Regions from separate parts of the Rhizobium sp. BK377 genome, predicted to be linked through region 1. Evidence: predicted binding sites of a transcription regulator. Region 1 holds the regulator's gene; each other region holds the start of a gene.
The links. The regulator PhoB, encoded in region 1, activates phosphate uptake and scavenging genes when phosphate is short. The targets are predictions, from matches to a motif close to TGTCATNNANCTGTCAT.
Positions count from the first base shown of each region.

Region 2: FHT92_RS01975 (esterase-like activity of phytase family protein) is a predicted target of PhoB. The motif match lies at 2,228-2,244, and genes of this name have one in related genera.
Region 3: FHT92_RS23495 (inorganic phosphate transporter) is a predicted target of PhoB. The motif match lies at 2,465-2,481, and genes of this name have one in related genera.

Region 1 covers NZ_JACIAC010000001.1:1,255,291-1,261,743, reverse strand. The annotation lists gene pstA (phosphate ABC transporter permease PstA) at 1-1,231, shown strand, start outside; gene pstB (phosphate ABC transporter ATP-binding protein PstB) at 1,246-2,061, shown strand; gene phoU (phosphate signaling complex protein PhoU) at 2,106-2,819, shown strand; gene phoB (phosphate regulon transcriptional regulator PhoB) at 2,950-3,633, shown strand; gene FHT92_RS06240 (pyrroline-5-carboxylate reductase) at 3,832-4,623, opposite strand; gene FHT92_RS06235 (GcrA family cell cycle regulator) at 4,922-5,452, opposite strand; gene FHT92_RS06230 (aspartate aminotransferase family protein) at 5,878-6,453, shown strand, end outside.
Region 2 covers NZ_JACIAC010000001.1:391,827-398,279, forward strand. The annotation lists gene FHT92_RS01975 (esterase-like activity of phytase family protein) at 1-2,175, opposite strand, end outside; gene FHT92_RS01980 (HU family DNA-binding protein) at 2,491-2,766, opposite strand; gene lon (endopeptidase La) at 2,974-5,391, opposite strand; gene clpX (ATP-dependent Clp protease ATP-binding subunit ClpX) at 5,793-6,453, opposite strand, start outside.
Region 3 covers NZ_JACIAC010000006.1:359,250-365,702, forward strand. The annotation lists gene FHT92_RS23485 (phosphoketolase) at 1-1,071, opposite strand, end outside; gene FHT92_RS23490 (acetate/propionate family kinase) at 1,141-2,319, opposite strand; gene FHT92_RS23495 (inorganic phosphate transporter) at 2,536-4,131, shown strand; gene FHT92_RS23500 (bifunctional diguanylate cyclase/phosphodiesterase) at 4,138-5,709, opposite strand; gene FHT92_RS23505 (DUF6894 family protein) at 5,948-6,190, shown strand; gene FHT92_RS23510 (hypothetical protein) at 6,251-6,453, shown strand, end outside.

The DNA.
Region 1 (6,453 bases):
GCGCCGCTTCCAGGCCTATGGTATCGCCGCTATCGCATTCGGCCTGATCTTTCTGTTCATCCTGCTGTGGACGGTGATCGGCAAAGGCTACACCGCGTTCCAGCAGACCGCGATCACGCTGCCGATCGAGTTTTCCGAAAAGACAATCGATCCCGACAACAAGCGTGCGACCGATCCTTCGGTTCTGGTCGCCGCCAACTATCCGGTTCTGTTGCGTGACGCGATCGTCAAGCAGCTCGGCGTCAACCCTTCGAGCCGTCCGGATGTGCGTGACGCGTCCGCGATGATTTCGAAGAGTGCGCCGATCCAGCTGCGCGACATGGTCGTGGCCGACCCCTCCATCATCGGCAAGACGGTCGATGTTACGGTACTTGCCGATGCCAATGTCGACAGCGCCAACAAAGGCCAGATCGATCTCTCGGTCGATGAGAAGAACCGCAAGGTCAATGACAAGCAGGTTACCTGGATGAACGAGCTGAAGGCGAGCGGCGCTCTTCACAAGCAGTTCAACACCGGCCTCTTCGTCAACGGCAATTCCAGCCGTCCGGAAGCTGCAGGCCTCGGCGTCGCCCTCATCGGCTCGCTCTATCTGATGCTGATCGTTCTCGTCCTTTCGTTGCCGATCGGCGTTGCCGCCTCGATCTACCTCGAGGAATTCGCGCCGAAGAACAAGTTGACGGACCTGATCGAGGTCAACATCAACAATCTCGCCGCCGTCCCGTCGATCGTCTACGGTCTGCTCGGCCTGTCGGTCTTCATCAACTTCGCCGGCCTGCCGCGTTCGGCATCGCTGGTCGGCGGCCTGGTGCTGACCCTGATGACGCTGCCGACGATCATCATCGCCACCCGCGCTGCTCTGCGCGCCGTGCCGCCGTCGATCCGCTCGGCAGCGCTGGGCCTCGGCGCTTCGAAGATGCAGATGGTGTTCCACCATGTGCTGCCGCTCGCCATGCCCGGCATCCTGACCGGCACGATCATCGGCCTTGCCCACGCACTCGGCGAAACCGCGCCGCTGCTCCTGATCGGCATGGTCGCCTTCGTCGCCCAGGCGCCGACCACGCCGCTCGATCCTTCCACCGCACTTCCGGTTCAGGTCTACATGTGGGCCAATGAAGCCGAGCGCGCGTTCGTGGAGAGAACCTCGGGTGCCATTATCGTCCTGCTCCTGTTCCTCATCGTCATGAATATCGGAGCCATCCTCTTGCGTCGTCGCTTTGAGCGCCGCTGGTAAACGGAGTAAAGATCATGAACATGTTGACGGAAGCAGCAGTTGAGAAGGCGCTGGACCAGAAAATGAGCAACGTCCCGTATAAGATGATCGGTCAGGATGTCTCCGTTTATTACGGTGACAAGCGCGCGCTTTTCGATGTCAATCTGAACATCCGGGAAAACACCGTGACTGCCTTGATCGGCCCGTCCGGCTGCGGCAAGTCCACCTTCCTGCGGTCGCTGAACCGTATGAACGACACGATCGACGGCTGCCGCGTCACCGGCAAGATCTCGCTCGACGGTGAGGACATCTACGATCCTGACATCGACGTCGTCGAGCTCCGCGCCCGTGTCGGCATGGTGTTCCAGAAGCCGAACCCGTTCCCGAAGTCGATCTATGAAAACGTCTCCTACGGCCCGCGCATCCATGGCCTGGCCAAGTCGAAGGCCGACCTCGACCAAATCGTCGAGTCGAGCCTGCAGCGCGCCGGCCTCTGGAATGAGGTCAAGGATCGCGTGCACGAATCCGGCACCGGCCTTTCCGGCGGTCAGCAGCAGCGTCTGTGCATCGCACGCGCCGTTGCCGTCAGCCCCGAAGTCATCCTGATGGACGAGCCCTGCTCGGCACTCGACCCTATCGCGACCGCCAAGGTCGAAGAGCTGATCCACGAGCTGCGTGAAAACTACACCATCGTCATCGTGACGCATTCCATGCAACAGGCCGCACGCGTGTCGCAGCGCACGGCCATGTTCCACCTCGGCAACCTGGTCGAGGAAAACGATACCGACAAGATGTTCACCAATCCGGACGATTCGCGCACCCAGGACTATATCATGGGCCGGTTCGGCTGATTTTGGCGGTGTGAAGCCTTTCCGATTTTCGAGGACAAAGCCCCATGGCATCGACACATATTTTTTCCGCCTATGACGACGATCTGAAGTTCCTGTCCCGGCGCATCTCCGAGATGGGTGGTCTTGCCGAACAGATGGTCGGCGAGGCCGTCCGCGCGCTGGTCAACGGTGACACCGCGCTCGCTCAAAAGGTCATTTCCGACGATGTGATCCTCGATCACACCGAGCGCGAGATCAACGACAAGGCGATCGTGACGATCGCCCGCCGTCAGCCGATGGCCTCCGACCTTCGCGAGATCATGGGCTCGATCCGCATCGCCGCCGACCTCGAGCGCGTCGGCGATCTCGGCAAGAACACGGCAAAGCGCGTCATCGCGGTCCAGAGCACCGGCGTTCCGCGCAAGCTCGCCCGCGGTCTCGAGCATCTGTCCGAACTGGCGCTGGTCCAGCTCAAGGAAGTGCTCGACGTCTATACGACGCGCTCCGCTGACAAGGCCAAGTCCATCCGCGAGCGCGACGACGAGATCGACGCCATGTACACCTCGCTGTTCCGCGAACTCCTGACCTACATGATGGAAGATCCGCGCAACATCACGAGCTGCACGCACCTTCTCTTCTGCGCCAAGAACATCGAACGTATCGGCGACCATGCGACCAACATCGCCGAGACGATCTATTACATGGCGACCGGCGCCCAGCCGGAGGGCGAGCGTCCGAAGGACGACAGCTCCAACACCGTTGGTGCGGTGACGGAGTAATCCTGAACTGCCGATGCTTGCGCGCCCCGCGCTGGGGCGCGCGAGGGTCGCAGCCCATTCCGAGTTCCTGCATGATCCCTTGCTTAAATCACCCCCGGTTTAAGGATCGTGCATTAGGAGACTGACACGCATGATCCCAAGAGTTGCAGTTGTTGAAGATGAGGAGGCGCTAAGCGTGCTTCTCCGCTACAACCTCGAAGCCGAAGGTTTCGAGGTGGACACGATCCTCCGTGGCGACGAGGCCGAAATCCGGCTTCAGGAACGCACGCCGGACCTGCTCATCCTGGATTGGATGCTGCCGGGCGTTTCCGGTATCGAGCTTTGCCGCCGGCTGCGCATGCGGCCGGAAACCGAGCGTCTGCCGATCATCATGCTGACGGCGCGCGGTGAAGAGAGCGAGCGTGTTCGCGGTCTTTCGACCGGCGCGGACGATTATGTCGTCAAGCCCTTCTCCACGCCGGAACTCGTTGCCCGCGTCAGAGCGATGCTGCGCCGCGCCCGCCCGGAAGTTCTCTCCACGGTTCTGAAGTGTGGCGATATCGAGCTCGACCGCGAAACGCATCGCGTTCATCGCAAGAGCCGCGAAGTCCGCCTCGGCCCGACCGAGTTCCGCCTGCTGGAATTCCTGATGTCGTCGCCGGGCAGGGTCTTTTCCCGCTCGCAGCTGCTCGACGGCGTCTGGGGCCACGATATCTACGTGGACGAACGCACCGTCGACGTCCATGTCGGTCGCCTGCGCAAGGCGCTGAACTTCTCCAACATGCAGGATGTCATCCGCACCGTCCGCGGCGCGGGATATTCCATGGAAGCTTAATCCGAGTGATCGGAGGTCCAGACGGGTCGCTCGCTTGCCGGGCGGCCCGTTTGCTTATCTGGTGCCTACTCAAGATACGGCGATGAGTAGGCTCGCCCTGTCCGTCGAACTTGAAGTGACCTGTCTCGACGAAGCCCAGCTTCTCATGAAGAGCCGACACCAGTCGCCGGAAAAGCGAACTTCGAGAGGATCTGCCTTCTACAGACGGATGCGTGCAAGAATCCGATCAAGAGCCTTCTGCAGAGCCGCCGTGCCGCCGAACTCGCGAAAGTCTTCGAGCACCTGTTCATTCAATCCGCCCTTGGTCGAATGCTCGCCGATGAGTTCATCGAAACTCGCGACAGGTTTTAAGCGGGCAGCATGGGCGAGGCCGGAAAACAATTGACGGAGGTAGGCGTCGCCAGCTGGTCTCGAGAGCCCCTGGCTCTGCAGCCAGCTCGACGTCGCGTCCAGAATGCCGAAATAGGTGGCCATCAGGCAGCTGGCCACCGCGAGAAGTTCGAACTCCTGCTTGTCTTCAACCTGGATCGCCGTTCCGAGCGCCGAAAAGAGGGTGTGGGAAACCTCGTCGGGCGGGTAGATCGCGGTCGCCCCTTGGAGATCTGCGACGAACGGAAGTGGAATTGCCAGGCTTAGGTGGTGAACGGGCTGATCGATCCACGCCAGCAGTTGATCGATTGGCGTGGCCGCGACAAAGCTGATGACATGGTGGTCCGGCCGAAATCGGAGCGAGCGGATGACCTCCTCGGCAATTTGCGGCCTCACGGCCATGAATACGAGATCGGATCGGTCGAGAACATCCTGGTTGCCCAAAGCGATCGACACATTCCGGTTTGCCGCCGCGAGGCGGCCTGCGACGCTTGCGCCACGCGGGGACAGCACGATCGGCGTGTCGCAAAAAGCTGTCTTGCCCAGTCCGGTGACGACGGCCTCGGTAATCGTGCCCGTCCCGACGAACCCGATTGTCATCCGCTTTGGATCGATCTCCATTGGCACCCCTGACCGACTGTTGCGCCGTGCTGCTCGACGAGAATACTGCATCTGTATCAGAAAATCGCGTTACAGTGCCATCACCACCATTCCATGCCTGTTGAGGGCTGAAACGCATTGGCGGCGTTGGCCGCATAACTTTCGCATCTTCCGGCATGGTGTACGGCCGGCAAGGATCAGCCTCCGGCAGACAGTCGTGGCCACGAGCCGTTTCCAGCCCTATGCCGGCAAAAAATCACCCCTCCGCGCATCGGCGAGGAGGGGCAATGATACGTTGCAACTGTTGGAAAATCGCGGGTCAGCCGACCCGGACAGCCTTGCGGCGCTCGCTCACCGGCTGGTAGGCGAGGCGCTGATGGTAGCTGCAGTAGGGCGACGAGTCCGTAGAGTCGCAACCGCAAAAATAGAAGTCATCCTTCATCGGATCGCCGACCGGCCACTTGCAGGTGCGCTCCGTCAGTTCCGTCAGGCCGAGGCGGCGCGAAATCGGCACGACCACATTTTTGGCCGGCACATATTCCATTTCCTCGGCGGTTTCGATCTCGATCTCTTCCTTCAGCATCGTCGCGCCCTGCTGGCGCGTTACGGTGCGGGTAGCGATGCGAGATGCATAGTTCGGGGCGCGGGGCGCCGAGGTCGTGCGCTTCGGTGCGCGCGCCGCGGTTGCCGTGCCGCCGGCCTTGGCGCGGCCGGGAAGACTGAGCCGGTGAACCTTGCCGATAACGGCGTTTCTACTCACACCGCCAAGCTGCGCTGCGATCTGGCTGGCGCTCAGCCCCTCCGACCAAAGCTTCTTGAGCTTCTCGACACGCTCGTCTGTCCAGTTCATTGCCCTGTCTCCACCTTTCGCGTTGGTGATGGCAGAATCCCTCACCGTTGCCTCGAAAGTTTCCGAAGCAAGAAACGCCTGATCAATTTTGGTGACTAGTTCCGCCGCATGCAGTCTAGTAATTGAACTTTAACCTAGTGTGAGCCTGACTCTGTGACAAGAGTCGCACGAATCCGATGAATCCGAATTCGGGGTTTTCCCCAACTTGCTTCCCGAGAGAGTCATTTCTGCAACATTAGCTGTTGATAGACCTGAAAGTCCGATTTGAGGCTTGACGCATGCGCTAAATCCTCAGTTTTGTTGACATTGCAGTGCGAAAAGTAAATAGTGCTCCCTGCCGCCGAAAGGCGGCATTTTTGATTTTTCGGGCCTGGTTTTCTTAGCCGGAGTCCGGTGCCCCATAACCTGTTGCAGGAGTTCGCGCCATGGCTGAAGCCTCGCCGCTTTATGATACCTATTCTCGTGCCCCGTTGCGGTTCGAGCGAGGTGAAGGCGTCTGGCTGATCACCGAAACCGGCGAGCGATATCTGGATTTCGGCGCAGGCGTTGCCGTCACCTCCGTGGGGCATGGCAATCCGCATGTCGTGGCCGCCCTCAAGGATCAGGCCGACAAGGTCTGGCATCTCTCCAATATCTATGAAGTGCCTGGCCAGGAGAAGCTTGCCAAGCGCCTGACGGATGCTACTTTCGCCGACAAGGTGTTTTTCACCAATTCCGGCGCCGAGGCTCTCGAATGCGCCATCAAGACTGCGCGCCGCTACCAGTTCTCCAAGGGCCACCCGGAGCGCTTCCACATCATTACTTTCGAAGGCGCCTTCCACGGCCGCACGCTTGCAACCATCGCCGCCGGCGGTCAGGAGAAGTATCTCGAAGGTTTCGGCCCGAAGACCCCGGGCTTCGATCAGGTTCCCTTCGGCGATATCGAGGCCGTACGCGCCGCGATTACCGACAAGACGGCCGGCATCCTCATCGAGCCTGTGCAGGGTGAGGGCGGTGTCCGC
Region 2 (6,453 bases), 860 kb from region 1:
GAAGAACAGGGTTTCGCCCGAAGAGTCGCTCACACCGTCATTGTCGGTCACGGCATAGGCCTTGCCCGATGCGTCGAAGGCAAAACCTTCCAGCTTGTCGAGAATGTAGCCGTTGGTGGCCGACTTCAGATCGCCGATGAAATCATGGGCTTCCGTCTTCTTGACGACGGGCAGATCGGCCCCGAGCTTGCCCGGCTTCAGGTCGGAGATTGCAACCTTGTAGAGCTTCTTCAGCTTGGCTGCATCGCCGACGAGATTGTCGCGTTCGATTATGTAGACGCTGTCGCCCTGAGCGGTGATTTCGGATAGACCGACCCAGCCGCTCTCGGTCTTGTCGAGCGGGTAGCGCACGCCGCCCCATTCCTTCTTCTTCGGATTATAGGAGACGAGCTTCACGAAGCCTTTCTCATCGTCGTTCCACTCGCGCTGAACGGCCATCCACAGCGTTGCATCATCGCCGGTGCCGACGATCGTGATACCTTCGAAGCCGAAGCGGATTTCGTTGGCGAGCAGTTCCTTCGGCAGGGCGATCTCGGTCTTGATGTCGCCCTTTGCGGTGACGTTGTAGAGAGCATGCGGCACCAAGCGCTCGGTATACCCCTCCGAGGCCAGCCAGAAGGAGCCGTCGGCAGCAACAGCGACGCCTTCGATGTCGAGCTTCTGAGCCGGAGCACCGTCACGCTTGACGACGAGCGCATCGGTGATGACGGCCGGCTTCCTGGTGGCGTCGATCGTGTAGACCGTCGGCTGTGAGGCGAGGAAGCTGTCGCTGACGGCATAGAGCATGCCCGGCTTGCCCGGAACGGCGGCGAGACCAGAAAGAGCTGCAAAGCCGATGGGGTTGCCGTCCTTCTCGGCGGAAACGATCTGCGGATAGGCCTTCTCGCCTTCGCCGCGTTCATAGATCATGACGTGCGAACGCGCGCCGCCGTCCTTGCCAAGGTCGAGTTCGTTGGCGGTGGCAAGCAGGTTACGCTGCGGAATGGCGACCGCGCCTTCCGGAGAAATGCCCGAGGGCAGGATCTGCAGCAGCTCCGGCTCGGCGCCGGTGTCCTTGTACACGCCAACGACGGAAGCGCGTTCAGCAAGCAGGAAGAACAAGTCCTCGTTCCCGAATTTCGCGGCTTCCAGCCCTTCCGGCTCGACGCCCTTCGACGAGGAGCGGCTTTCCGGATAGTGGCCGAGCGCGGCGACGGCCCGCTCGAAGGAGCTGCCGGATTCGAACAGGACCTTGCCGGTCTTGTCGAAGATGGTGAAGCCGCGCGAGCCGCCTTCATAGTCGCCTTCGTTGGCGACAACGAGCCGGTTGTCGTCCAGCCACTTGACGGCATCAGGCTCGCGCAGGACGCCCTTCTTCTCGCTGGTGAACTTCAGGGCGCCGTCACGCTTGGTGTCGATGCCCGTGAGATCGACGCTGCCGGCAGAGAAATGCGTCTTCACCGTGCCGGTCGCGCCGTCGAGAATGATGATCTCGTTGTTTTCCTGCAGCGTGAGCGCAATTTCGTTCTGGCTGTTGAAGGAAACGAATTCCGGTTCCGGATCGTCAGGAGCAACGCCGGCAAGGCCGGTCAGGGCGATATGCTTGATGGTGCCGCAATCGACGCTGCCATCGGTCTTGAGTTGGAAGACGACGAGGTCGCCTGCCGGCATCTGCGGTAGTTTGCCGTCATTGACCTCTTCGTCACGCTCGTTTTCGATCGCGATCGCGCCGAGCGTCCTGTCCTTGTTGAGGGCGATCGAATCGGGCTGGCCGCCGAGATCGCAGGTCGCGTCGATCTTCTTGGTAGCGATATCGACGATCGCCAGACGGCCCGACGGTTTCTGCTTGCTTTCGCCGGTATTGACGGCGACGAGCGCCTTGCCGGCCGCTGTCGTCACCGAGGTCGGCTCGCCGTCCATCATCAGCGCGCCGCCGGCCTTGGGCGCCTTGGCATCGGTAATGTCGATGAAGCCGATCGCGCCGAGCGGGCTGTCGCTATAGATCAGCGTGTTGCCATCCTGCGAAGCGGTGATGATTTCGGCCGAGGTAGCCGAAAGCTTGTCCTTATCGGCCGGCAGGTTGGTCGCGACCGGGAAAGAGGCGATGCGGTTGAAAACCGGCTCAGCCACTGCCGGGAAGGCAACGGATGCGAAAAGCACGGCAGCAAGCGCCGCCTTGTGCGCAGACAATGTCATTGAAAATCCCCCAATATCGAACAATCGAACAGAGGTTTTCTGCGGGACTGCCATGACAGACACATGACAACCTGCGACATTTTGTACGGTTTGCGTCAGGCCGCCTGCCATTCGCGATGCATCTCGCTGCGCTCGCAGGCTCGAGCCGAAGCCCTTACCGCTGGTGGGGCTTTTGCCCCGGCTCGAAAGCATCACCGTCGTAAGACGAAGCGCGGCATACGGCAAGCGCTGAAAGCAAAAAGGGGTCCGGCATTACCGAACCCCCTCAAAATCCTGCGCGGCCGTTCTCGTTTACGGCCGGCGGACAATCTCGTATCAGCCGTTGACGGCGTCCTTCAGGCCCTTGCCGGGCGTGAACTTCGGCACGTTGCGTGCCGGGATGTCGACTTCGGCGCCGGTCGACGGGTTGCGACCCTTCGTGGCAGCGCGATGAGAAACCGTGAAGCTGCCGAAGCCTGCGAGGCGAACATCGCCCTTGCCCTTCAGTTCGGTCTGCACAACGTCAAAAACGGCATCGACGGCAGATGCTGCGTCAGACTTCGTCAGTCCAGCCTTTTCGGCTACTGCGGACACGAGTTCATTCTTGTTCATGTTTCCACCCCTTTCTAAATGGTTTGAAACAACTCAATCTGGAAGCTAGGCGCAGAAATCGCTTTCATCAGGCCCGCCGAGAACCCAAAAACCCTGCAAATCAAGGAAAAGCAAGCGCCTACATGACGTTTTCACAAAAAAGGCCGGCGTTTCCGCCGGCCTTTTTCACGATTTGCAACAATTGGGCGTAAATGTGGCCGCCAAGTCTCAATGAGCTATGGCAACGCCTGCGTCATCTAGCCCTTCGACGGTCGCGATGACCGGCGTTTCAACCGTGCCATCCCATTCGATCGGCTCGGGACGACGGACAAGCGCGTGCTTGATCACTTCGCCCATACGTGAGACCGGAATGATCTCCATGTTGTTCTTTACGTTGTCAGGAATCTCGGCCAGATCCTTGGCGTTCTCTTCCGGAATCAGCACCTTCTTGATACCGCCGCGCAGTGCGGCAAGCAGCTTTTCCTTCAGGCCACCGATCGGCAGGACACGGCCGCGCAGGGTGATTTCACCCGTCATTGCCACATCCTTGCTGACCGGAATGCCGGTCATGATCGAGACAATCGCGGTTGCCATCGCGACACCGGCAGACGGACCATCCTTCGGCGTCGCGCCTTCCGGCACGTGCACGTGAATGTCGCTCTTGTCGAAGCGCGGCGGCTCGATACCGAAATCGACGGCACGCGAGCGGACATAGGAGGCCGCCGCAGAGATCGATTCCTTCATCACTTCCTTCAGGTTGCCGGTGACGGTCATGCGGCCCTTGCCGGGCATCATGACGCCTTCGATCGTCAGCAGCTCGCCGCCGACTTCCGTCCAGGCAAGACCCGTGACCACGCCGACCTGATCCTCGCGCTCGGCTTCGCCGTGGCGGAAGCGCGGAACGCCAAGATAATCGTCGATGTTCTCTGCCGTAACGTGAACCGACTTCGTCTTGCCCTTGATGATCTCGGTGACCGCCTTGCGGGCAAGCTTCATCAATTCGCGTTCGAAGTTACGGACACCGGCTTCGCGGGTGTACTGCTGGCTGATTGCCATCAGGGCGTCGTCGCTGACCGAGAATTCACTCGGCTGCAGCGCATGTTCCTTGATGGCCTTCGGCAGCAGGTGCCGCTTGGCGATTTCGCGCTTCTCGTCTTCGGTGTAGCCGGCGATACGGATGACCTCCATGCGGTCCATCAGCGGAGCCGGAATGTTCAGCGTATTCGCCGTGGTGATGAACATCACGTCCGACAGATCGTATTCGACTTCCAGGTAGTGGTCCATGAAGGTCGAGTTCTGGGCCGGATCAAGCACCTCGAGTAGAGCCGAAGACGGATCGCCGCGGTAGTCCTGGCCGAGCTTGTCGATTTCGTCGAGCAGGAAGAGCGGGTTGGACTTCTTCGCTTTCTTCATCGACTGGATGACCTTGCCGGGCATCGAACCGATATAGGTGCGGCGGTGACCGCGGATTTCGGCCTCGTCACGAACGCCACCGAGAGCCATACGGACATATTCACGGCCGGTGGCCTTGGCGATCGACTGGGCGAGCGAGGTCTTGCCGACGCCCGGAGGGCCGACGAGGCACAGGATCGGACCCTTGATCTTGGTGGCGCGGGCCTGGACCGCCAGATACTCGACGATGCGCTCCTTGACCTTTTCAAGACCGAAGTGATCGGCTTCGAGGATCTTCTCGGCATTGTTGAGATCGGCCTTGATCTTCGACTTCTTGCCCCAGGGGATACCGAGCAGCCAGTCCAGATAATTGCGCACGACGGTGGCTTCAGCCGACATCGGGCTCATCTGGCGTAGCTTCTTCAGCTCCGCGTCGGCCTTTTCACGGGCCTCCTTGGAGAGCTTCGTCTTGGCGATGCGCTCTTCCAGTTCGCTCATCTCGTCGCGGCCTTCCTCGCCGTCGCCGAGCTCCTTCTGGATCGCCTTCATCTGTTCATTCAGGTAGTATTCGCGCTGGGTCTTCTCCATCTGGCGCTTGACGCGCGAGCGGATGCGCTTTTCGACCTGCAGGACCGAGATCTCGCCTTCCATGAAGCCGAGCGCCTTTTCGAGGCGAGCCTTGACGCTGGTGGTTTCCAGCATCTCCTGCTTCTCGGTGATCTTGATAGAGAGATGCGAGGCGACCGTATCGGCGAGCTTGGAATAGTCGTCGATCTGGCTGGCCGCACCGACAACCTCGGGCGAAATCTTCTTGTTGAGCTTCACGTAGCTCTCGAATTCCGACACGACCGAACGCGACAGAGCTTCCAGTTCGACCGGATCGTCATGCGGCTCTTCGAGCACGTGACCGAGAGCTTCGTAGAAATCTTCGCGGCTCGTATAGGTATCGATTTCGGCGCGGGCGCGTCCTTCGACCAGAACCTTCACGGTGCCGTCAGGCAGCTTCAAAAGCTGGAGGACGTTCGCGACCGTACCGACGCGGTGGATCGCAGACGGGTCCGGATCGTCGTCGCTGGCGTTGATCTGGGTGACCAGCATGATCTGCTTGTCGGAACCCATGACCTCTTCGAGCGCACGGATCGACTTTTCCCGCCCGACGAACAGCGGCACGATCATATGGGGGAACACCACGATGTCGCGCAGGGGGAGAACAGGATAAGCGGTGCTGCTCGCTACAGACGTTTTCTTCGTCATTTTTATTCCTTTCCATCGTCCCGTTACCGGGCTCTCTGGCGCGGCCGCTTGGGATCCGGCCGGCACTCTCACTTGTTGCTACAAGTGGAGGTTCTGACTACGCTTTTCAAGCCACGTTAACGCCCGCGTTCCACGGTTGTGACAGCTTTATTACATGGAACGCCAACACAATGAAGCGCCTATCTGGAGCGACGCTTACCATTTCCGAACCGCCTAAAATAGCAACGCCAGCAACAGGCTACGGAATCACAGCATCATTGCCAAGGGTCATCGTTTGCGCAATATCGGCCAAGGCTGTTTTCAACCTTGCCCGCAACTATTATCAGCGCCCGGCACCCGTTTTCAAATAGAAAGGGGCCCGCACAAGGCAAGCCCCTTGAAATAACGGTTCCCAACGCAAGTCAGGCCGAGACGTTTGCCTTCTCGTCCTGGCGGTCCGCATAGATATACAGCGGACGGGCCGAGCCCCGTGCGACCTCTTCCGAGATGACGACTTCGCGCACGCCTTCCAGCGCCGGCAGTTCGAACATCGTGTCGAGCAGGATCTTTTCCATGATCGAGCGGAGGCCTCGGGCGCCGGTCTTGCGGATGATCGCCTTGCGGGCGATTTCGCGCAGCGCGTCCTCGTGGAAGCTCAATTCCACGTCTTCCATCTCGAACAGGCGCTGGTACTGCTTGATCAGCGCGTTCTTCGGCTCGGACAGGATCTGGATCAGTGCGTCCTCATCAAGGTCCTCAAGCGTCGCCAGAACCGGCAGACGGCCGATAAATTCCGGGATGAGGCCGAACTTGACCAGATCTTCGGGCTCAAGTTCGCGCAGCACTTCGCCGACGCGGCGGTCGTCCGGCGCCTTGACGGTCGCGCCAAAGCCGATCGAGGTCTTTTCGCCGCGAGCGGAGATGATCTTGTCGAGGCCTGCAAAGGCGCCACCGCAGATGAACAGGATATTCGTCGTGTCGACCTGCAGGAATTCCTGCTGCGGGTGCTTGCGGCCGCCTTGCGGTGGAACCGAGGCAACCGTGCCTTCCATGATCTTCAGAAGCGCCTGCTGCACGCCCTCG
Region 3 (6,453 bases), on a different contig from region 1:
GGGGGCCAGCGCCCGCAGTTCCGGCTTCAACCGGCCGGCGGCGTCGAAGAGGTCTTCGGGATCGTAGCTGCGCATCCAGTCTTCGAGGATTTTCCGGTGCCCGTCGTTATCCCGGCAATTGGAGACCGGCACTTGATGGGCGCGCCAGAAACCCTCGACCTTCTTTCCGTCCACCTCTTTGGGTCCGGTCCAGCCCTTGGGGCTGCGTAACACAATCATCGGCCAGCGCGGGCAGGCTTGTGGCGCTTTGCCGCTGCGGGCCTCTTTCTGAATGGCGGGGATACGGTCGAAGACTTTCTCGAAGGTCGCCGCCATCTGCTGATGCATCTTTGCCGGCTCGTGACCCTCGACGAAGAAGGGTTCATAGCCATAACCTTCGAACAAATGCGTCAGATCCTCGTCGGTTGCCCGGCCGAGGATGGTTGGGTTGGCGATCTTGTAGCCGTTCAGATGCAGGATCGGCAGAACGGCGCCGTCGCGGGCCGGGTTCAGAAACTTGTTGGAATGCCAGCTTGCCGCAAGCGGGCCGGTTTCGGCCTCGCCGTCGCCGATGACGCAGGCGACAATCAGATCGGGATTGTCAAAAGCTGCGCCGTAGGCATGGACCAGCGCATAGCCGAGTTCGCCGCCCTCGTGGATGGAGCCCGGCGTCTCCGGCGCTGCATGGCTCGGGATGCCGCCGGGGAAGGAGAACTGGCGGAAGAGCTTATGCATGCCGTCTTCGGTCTCGGCGATATGGGGATAGATTTCGCTGTAAATGCCTTCGAGATAGGTATTGGCGACCATGCCCGGGCCGCCGTGACCGGGGCCGCACATATAGATGATGTCGAGATCACGGGCGCGGATGATGCGGTTCAGATGCGCATAGATGAAGTTGAGACCGGGCGTGGTGCCCCAGTGGCCGAGCAGGCGGGGCTTGATATGTTCTGATTTCAGCGGCTGGCGGAGCAGAGGATTGGACAGGAGATAGATCTGTCCGACCGAGAGATAGTTGGCGGCACGCCAGTAGCGATCGATGAGCGTAAGTTCGGCGTCGGAAAGAACTGCTGGAGTCGAGACATGCTTTTCCATGGATTTCTCCCGTTTAAACTTGTTCAACGTCAATTCTAGCTGATGGCACCAGCATGCCTTTGATCTGGATCAGCCGGAGCGAAGAATAGAGAGCGCTTCCTGCGCGATGACGTGCTCCTCGTCGGTAGCGATGACATGCGCCGTTATCCGACTTGTGGGTGTCGTGATTGTGAAGCCGTTAGCGGCATTCGCTTTTTCGTCCACCGCAAGACCGAGCCAACTCAAGCGCTGGAGGACGGAAGCGCGGATTTGCGGCTGGTGTTCACCGATACCGGCCGTAAAGACGATGGCATCGAGCCCGCCGAGCGTCATCGACATGCGGCCGATCTCGCCTGCAATGCGCAGGGTGAAGAGATCGAGAGCTTCGCGGGCTTCCCGGCGGCTATCCTCGAGAAGATGACGGGTATCGGCATTGATGCCCGAAACACCGAGCAAGCCGGAGCGATGGTAGAGCATGTCCTCAACCTGATCGGCGGATTGTTTCCTCCGCTGCAGAAGATAAAGGATCGCACCGGGATCGAGCCAGCCGGGCCGGGTTGCCATGGGGATGCCGTCGAGCGTGGAAAACCCCATGCTGCAATCTCGGCTGACGCCTTTTTCCAGGGCGCAAAGGCTCGCGCCGCTGCCGAGATGAGCGGCGACGATTTTCGGCTTGCCCGACAGTTTGCGGCTCACTTCGCCGGCAATGAATCTGTATGAAAGGCCGTGAAAGCCATACCGCTTGATACCCTCGTCATGAAGCGCACGTGGGATAGCGAAACGGCGGACGAGGTCGGCCTGTGTTGCGTGGAAAGCGGTATCGAAGGAGGCGGTCTGGGAAAGATGCGGCTTCAGGTGCCGCAATGCGCGGATGAAGCGGAGTGCCTGCGGCTGATGAAGGGGTGCCAGCGGCGTCAGCGCGTCGATTTCATCGATTGCGGTGTCATCAAGCGCAGTCACTTCGGTGAAACGGTCGCCGCCATGAACGACGCGGTGGCCGGCAGCGCGGACGGCGCCGATATCGAAATGCTCCGAAAGCAATTCGCACACTTCGTCGACAACGGGGCGCAGATCGTCCGTAAACTCGGCCTCGAGCGGCGTATCTGATATCTGCGGACCTTCCGTGATGCTGAAGGTGAGGGGTTCGGCGCGGAAATCGATCACGCCTTTGCCGATGCGGCGCACGTTTGCATCTTCGATTGCGAAAATGCCGATCTTCACCGTCGACGAACCGGCATTGAAGGTCAGGAGAAGGTCAGTCGACGGCATTTGCTTGATACTCCCGGCAAGCGTGGCGATAAACGAACTTAGCGCCATGGCGCCGCGTGGGAAGGCTCTTCGCTCCCAGCGGGCAATTTTCGGTTGTCGATTCGGTCTCCGAAGATGTCGGCTCGGGATGACGCGTGGATGGTTGCGTCATGAGAGTTTCACGCTGCGGATTTATTAACAAATGGCAAATTTGCAAATGGAACAAGGAACTATTCCATGGCCGACATTGCCCCAAGCCATAGTGACGTTTCCCATCCGCTGCACCATTCGAATTCCGTAGGCAAGTGGTTCCTGCCGGTGTTCGGTCTCATTCTGGTTTGCGGTCTCGGATATGTCGCCTACGCCCTGTCCCGTGACCTGACTGCCGCAGTTGCCGTTCCGTGGGTACTTCTCGGTCTCGCGCTGCTGATCGCGCTCGGCTTCGAGTTCGTCAACGGTTTCCACGATACGGCCAATGCCGTGGCGACCGTTATCTACACGCGCTCGATGCCGGCGGAATTTGCCGTTATCTGGTCGGGCTTCTTCAACTTCCTCGGCGTTCTGACATCCACGGGCGCCGTGGCCTTTGGCATCCTGGCGCTGCTGCCAGTCGAGCTGATCCTGCAGGTCGGTTCCGGTTCAGGCCTTGCCATGGTCTTTGCGCTGCTGATAGCAGCGATCATTTGGAACCTCGGCACGTGGTATCTCGGCCTGCCGTCATCGAGCTCGCACACCCTGGTCGGCTCGATCATCGGCGTCGGCCTCGCCAACCAGTTCCTGGCGCCGGCAGGTTCCGCCACCAGCGGCGTGGACTGGTCTCAGGCAACCAATATTGGCCTGTCGCTCTTGATTTCACCAATCATCGGTTTCGGCCTTTCGGCCATCCTGCTCATCGTTATGAAGTTCCTGGTGCGCAAACGCGAACTCTATCAAGAGCCGAAGGGCAATCGGCCGCCGCCGTTGTGGATCCGCGCCATCCTGATCTTCACCTGCACGGGCGTGAGCTTCGCCCACGGTTCGAATGACGGCCAGAAGGGCATGGGTCTCATCATGCTCATCCTCATCGGTCTGGTGCCGACCGCCTTCGCGCTCAATCGCACGCCTGATGTCAACTATCTCGAAGCCTACAAATCGGCGTCGGCGCAGGTGGAAACGGCTCTTGGCAAATATGTGAAGCCGGGCGTAACCGTTACCGACTACAAGGCCGAAGTCAGCAATGCCGTCAAGAACAAGGTCTGGACGGCCGCGACCACGCCGGCGCTGCAGCAGTATATCCACCAGACGAGCGCCGAAGTTGCTGCTTTCCCGACACTGGAAGCCGTTCCCACTAATCTCGTCGGCAACGTCCGCAACGACATCTACCTGATCGGCGAGGCGCTCAAGCTCATCGACAAGAAGAAGCTGCTGCCGATGGACGCCAGTGATCTCAGGGCCGTCACCGGGTATCATGCGGCAGTGGACAACGCGACAAAGTTCATTCCGTTGTGGGTGAAGGTCGCCGTCGCGCTGGCACTCGGCCTCGGAACGATGGTCGGCTGGAAGCGTATCGTTGTGACGGTTGGTGAGAAGATCGGCAAAACCCATCTGACCTACGGCCAGGGTGCCGCCGCAGAAGTCGTCGCCATGGCGACGATCGCCTCGGCCGACCATCTGGGCCTGCCGGTTTCGACCACACACGTGCTGTCATCAGGTGTGGCTGGCACGATGGCTGCGAACGGCTCGGGCCTGCAATGGTCCACCGTGCGCAACATGCTCATGGCCTGGGTTCTGACGCTTCCGGCCTCGATCGCAATCGCCTTCTTGCTGTTCGTGGTCCTTCGCCAGATCTTCTAAGGTTGGTCAGGCCGTAAAGGCGAGACTGCTAATCTGATTTTCGATAAAGATGCCCGCCTCTGCGGCGGGCATCGCTTTGCCGAAGAGATAGCCCTGGCCGATGTCGCAGCCAAGCGGCAGTAGATAGGCGAGTTGGGCGTGCTCCTCGACGCCTTCAGCCGTCGTCTTGATGTTGAGGCTTCTTCCGAGAGCAAGCATGGCGCGGACGATCTTTTCCTGCTTCCCGTCCTCCCGGCAGGTGGCGATGAAACTCTTGTCGATCTTGATTTTGTCGAACCGGTAACGGGCGAGCTGAGCAAGGCTCGAATAGCCCGTACCGAAATCATCAAGGGCGATCTGTACGCCCGCTTTATGCAATTCATCGAGAATATAGGCTGCGATCGCGGGATCTTGGATCAGCGCGTTTTCGGTAATTTCAACTTCCAGCCGCCCGGCGGGCAGGCCGCTTGCCGCGAGCACTTTGAAGATGCGCGAGGGAAGGAGTTTATCCTCCATCTGCACAGGTGAGACGTTGAAGGAAAGCCTTACATCATCCGGCCAGGCGAGGGCATCGCTGCAGGCCTGGGTGAGGAGGTTTTCGAACAGTTCGGTTATCATGCCGGTTTCTTCGGCAATGCCGATGAAGACCGGAGGCGGAATCCTCATACCGTCTTCGTCAGTCCATCGGGCCAGCGCCTCGAAGCCGCAGAGCCTACCACTCCTGAGATCGATCAGCGGCTGATAGTAGGTCTTGATCGCCTTGTTCTGAATGGCGCCGCGCAGCTTGCTCTCCAGTGATGCGCGTTCCGTCACCTTGTCCTGCATGGACGGTTGGAAGATCAGGTGATGGTTGGGACCGCGTGATTTCGCCTCGTACATGGCAAGGTCGGCGCGGTGAGCTGCGTCCTCGAGTGGCTCTGCGCCTTCGTTCCAGCGGTCGTAACCCACGCTGGCGCCGACTTCGACGGCAAAGCCATCGATCAGGATGGGCCGGGTGACTGCCTGGATAAGCACTTTGGCGAACCATTCCTCCCGCGCCTCGGTCATGCCGAGCGCGATGACGATGAATTCATCCCCGCCGAAACGATAAACGCAATCGGCATTGCCCAGTGCGCAGATGCGCTTGGCTACTTCCACCAACAGAACGTCGCCACCCTTGTGGCCGATAAGGTCGTTGACTTTCTTGAATCCGTCGAGATCGACGGAGAAGATCGTAACGTTGCTCTTGGCCCCTTCGGGGACATCGCCGTCCTGATAGGCGGGCTTGGGCAGGATCTTGCGTTCGAAGGCGTAGCGGTTTGGAAGCTTGGTCAGATGATCGTGAGTAGCGGTCCAGTCGGCGCGCGCCTGGGCGGCACCGCGAAGTTGCGTCTCTTTGCGAAGGTCGCCAATGCGCAACGCGGAATAGATGAAACTCATCCCGCCGGCGATGCCGAGGGCAAGCACGAACTCGTCGGCGCCGTAGTTCTCCAAGCCGCTCATGAAGGAAACGAGCCAGCTATCGACATCCAGCAGGGCGCCTGAAATCCACAACGTTGCTCCGAGCGCCATGACAGACAGGCATTGCTTTCCCGCCCTGCTCCTGAAGAATTCCGCCATGAGCTTCTCCATCTCCATCCCGGGCGGAAGTATCATGAAAGTCTGAAATGTTTATTGAAACCTGAAGGCGAATTGTTGGCGATCGTACCATGCATTCGGTAGCACTTTCATCGGAAACGGACAGACCGTGCGTGCTGCGCTGCCTCTTAACGTGATATAAGAAAAGCCGAATTTTTGCACGCAATTTGAAACCTTTGGCCGCCTGTTGCTTTTAAGCTTTCGCAACGGATGCAGCGAGATGTCTCTCTTCTATTTCAAGACCGTAGACAATGACGGCATGGTCCCGGATGACCTGCCGTTCGAATTTCCCGACCTTTTCGCCGCCGTGGAAGAGGCAAAGCACGTGCTGGCCGAAATGGCGCTCGACGGTTTGCCGCAATGGCCGGGCGGATCGCTGGGTATAGAAGTGCAGAACGGTGATCGCGCTCCCATCGTGCGGCTGCGGCTGGAGCTGAAAGTAGACTACGTCCGTCCGCCCTGAGCGGAACCAATGTCTCGTCCAAACCGTTTTTCAGAACTATTCAAGAGAGAGGACAATCTCATGCACGTTGTCGGCACCCAGGTCATCCCCGCCTATGGCAACAAAGGTGGTTTCACGGTCGAGTTCGTGGGCGACGGCGGCGAAGTCGTCTCCGTGCAGATCAAGAGCGATCGCGGTCGGCAATTGAACCGGCTGAATGCGGTGGAAAAGGCGAGGGAAGTGATGGGCTGCCTCGCCACTGCGCCAATCCGCGAGGGCGATAA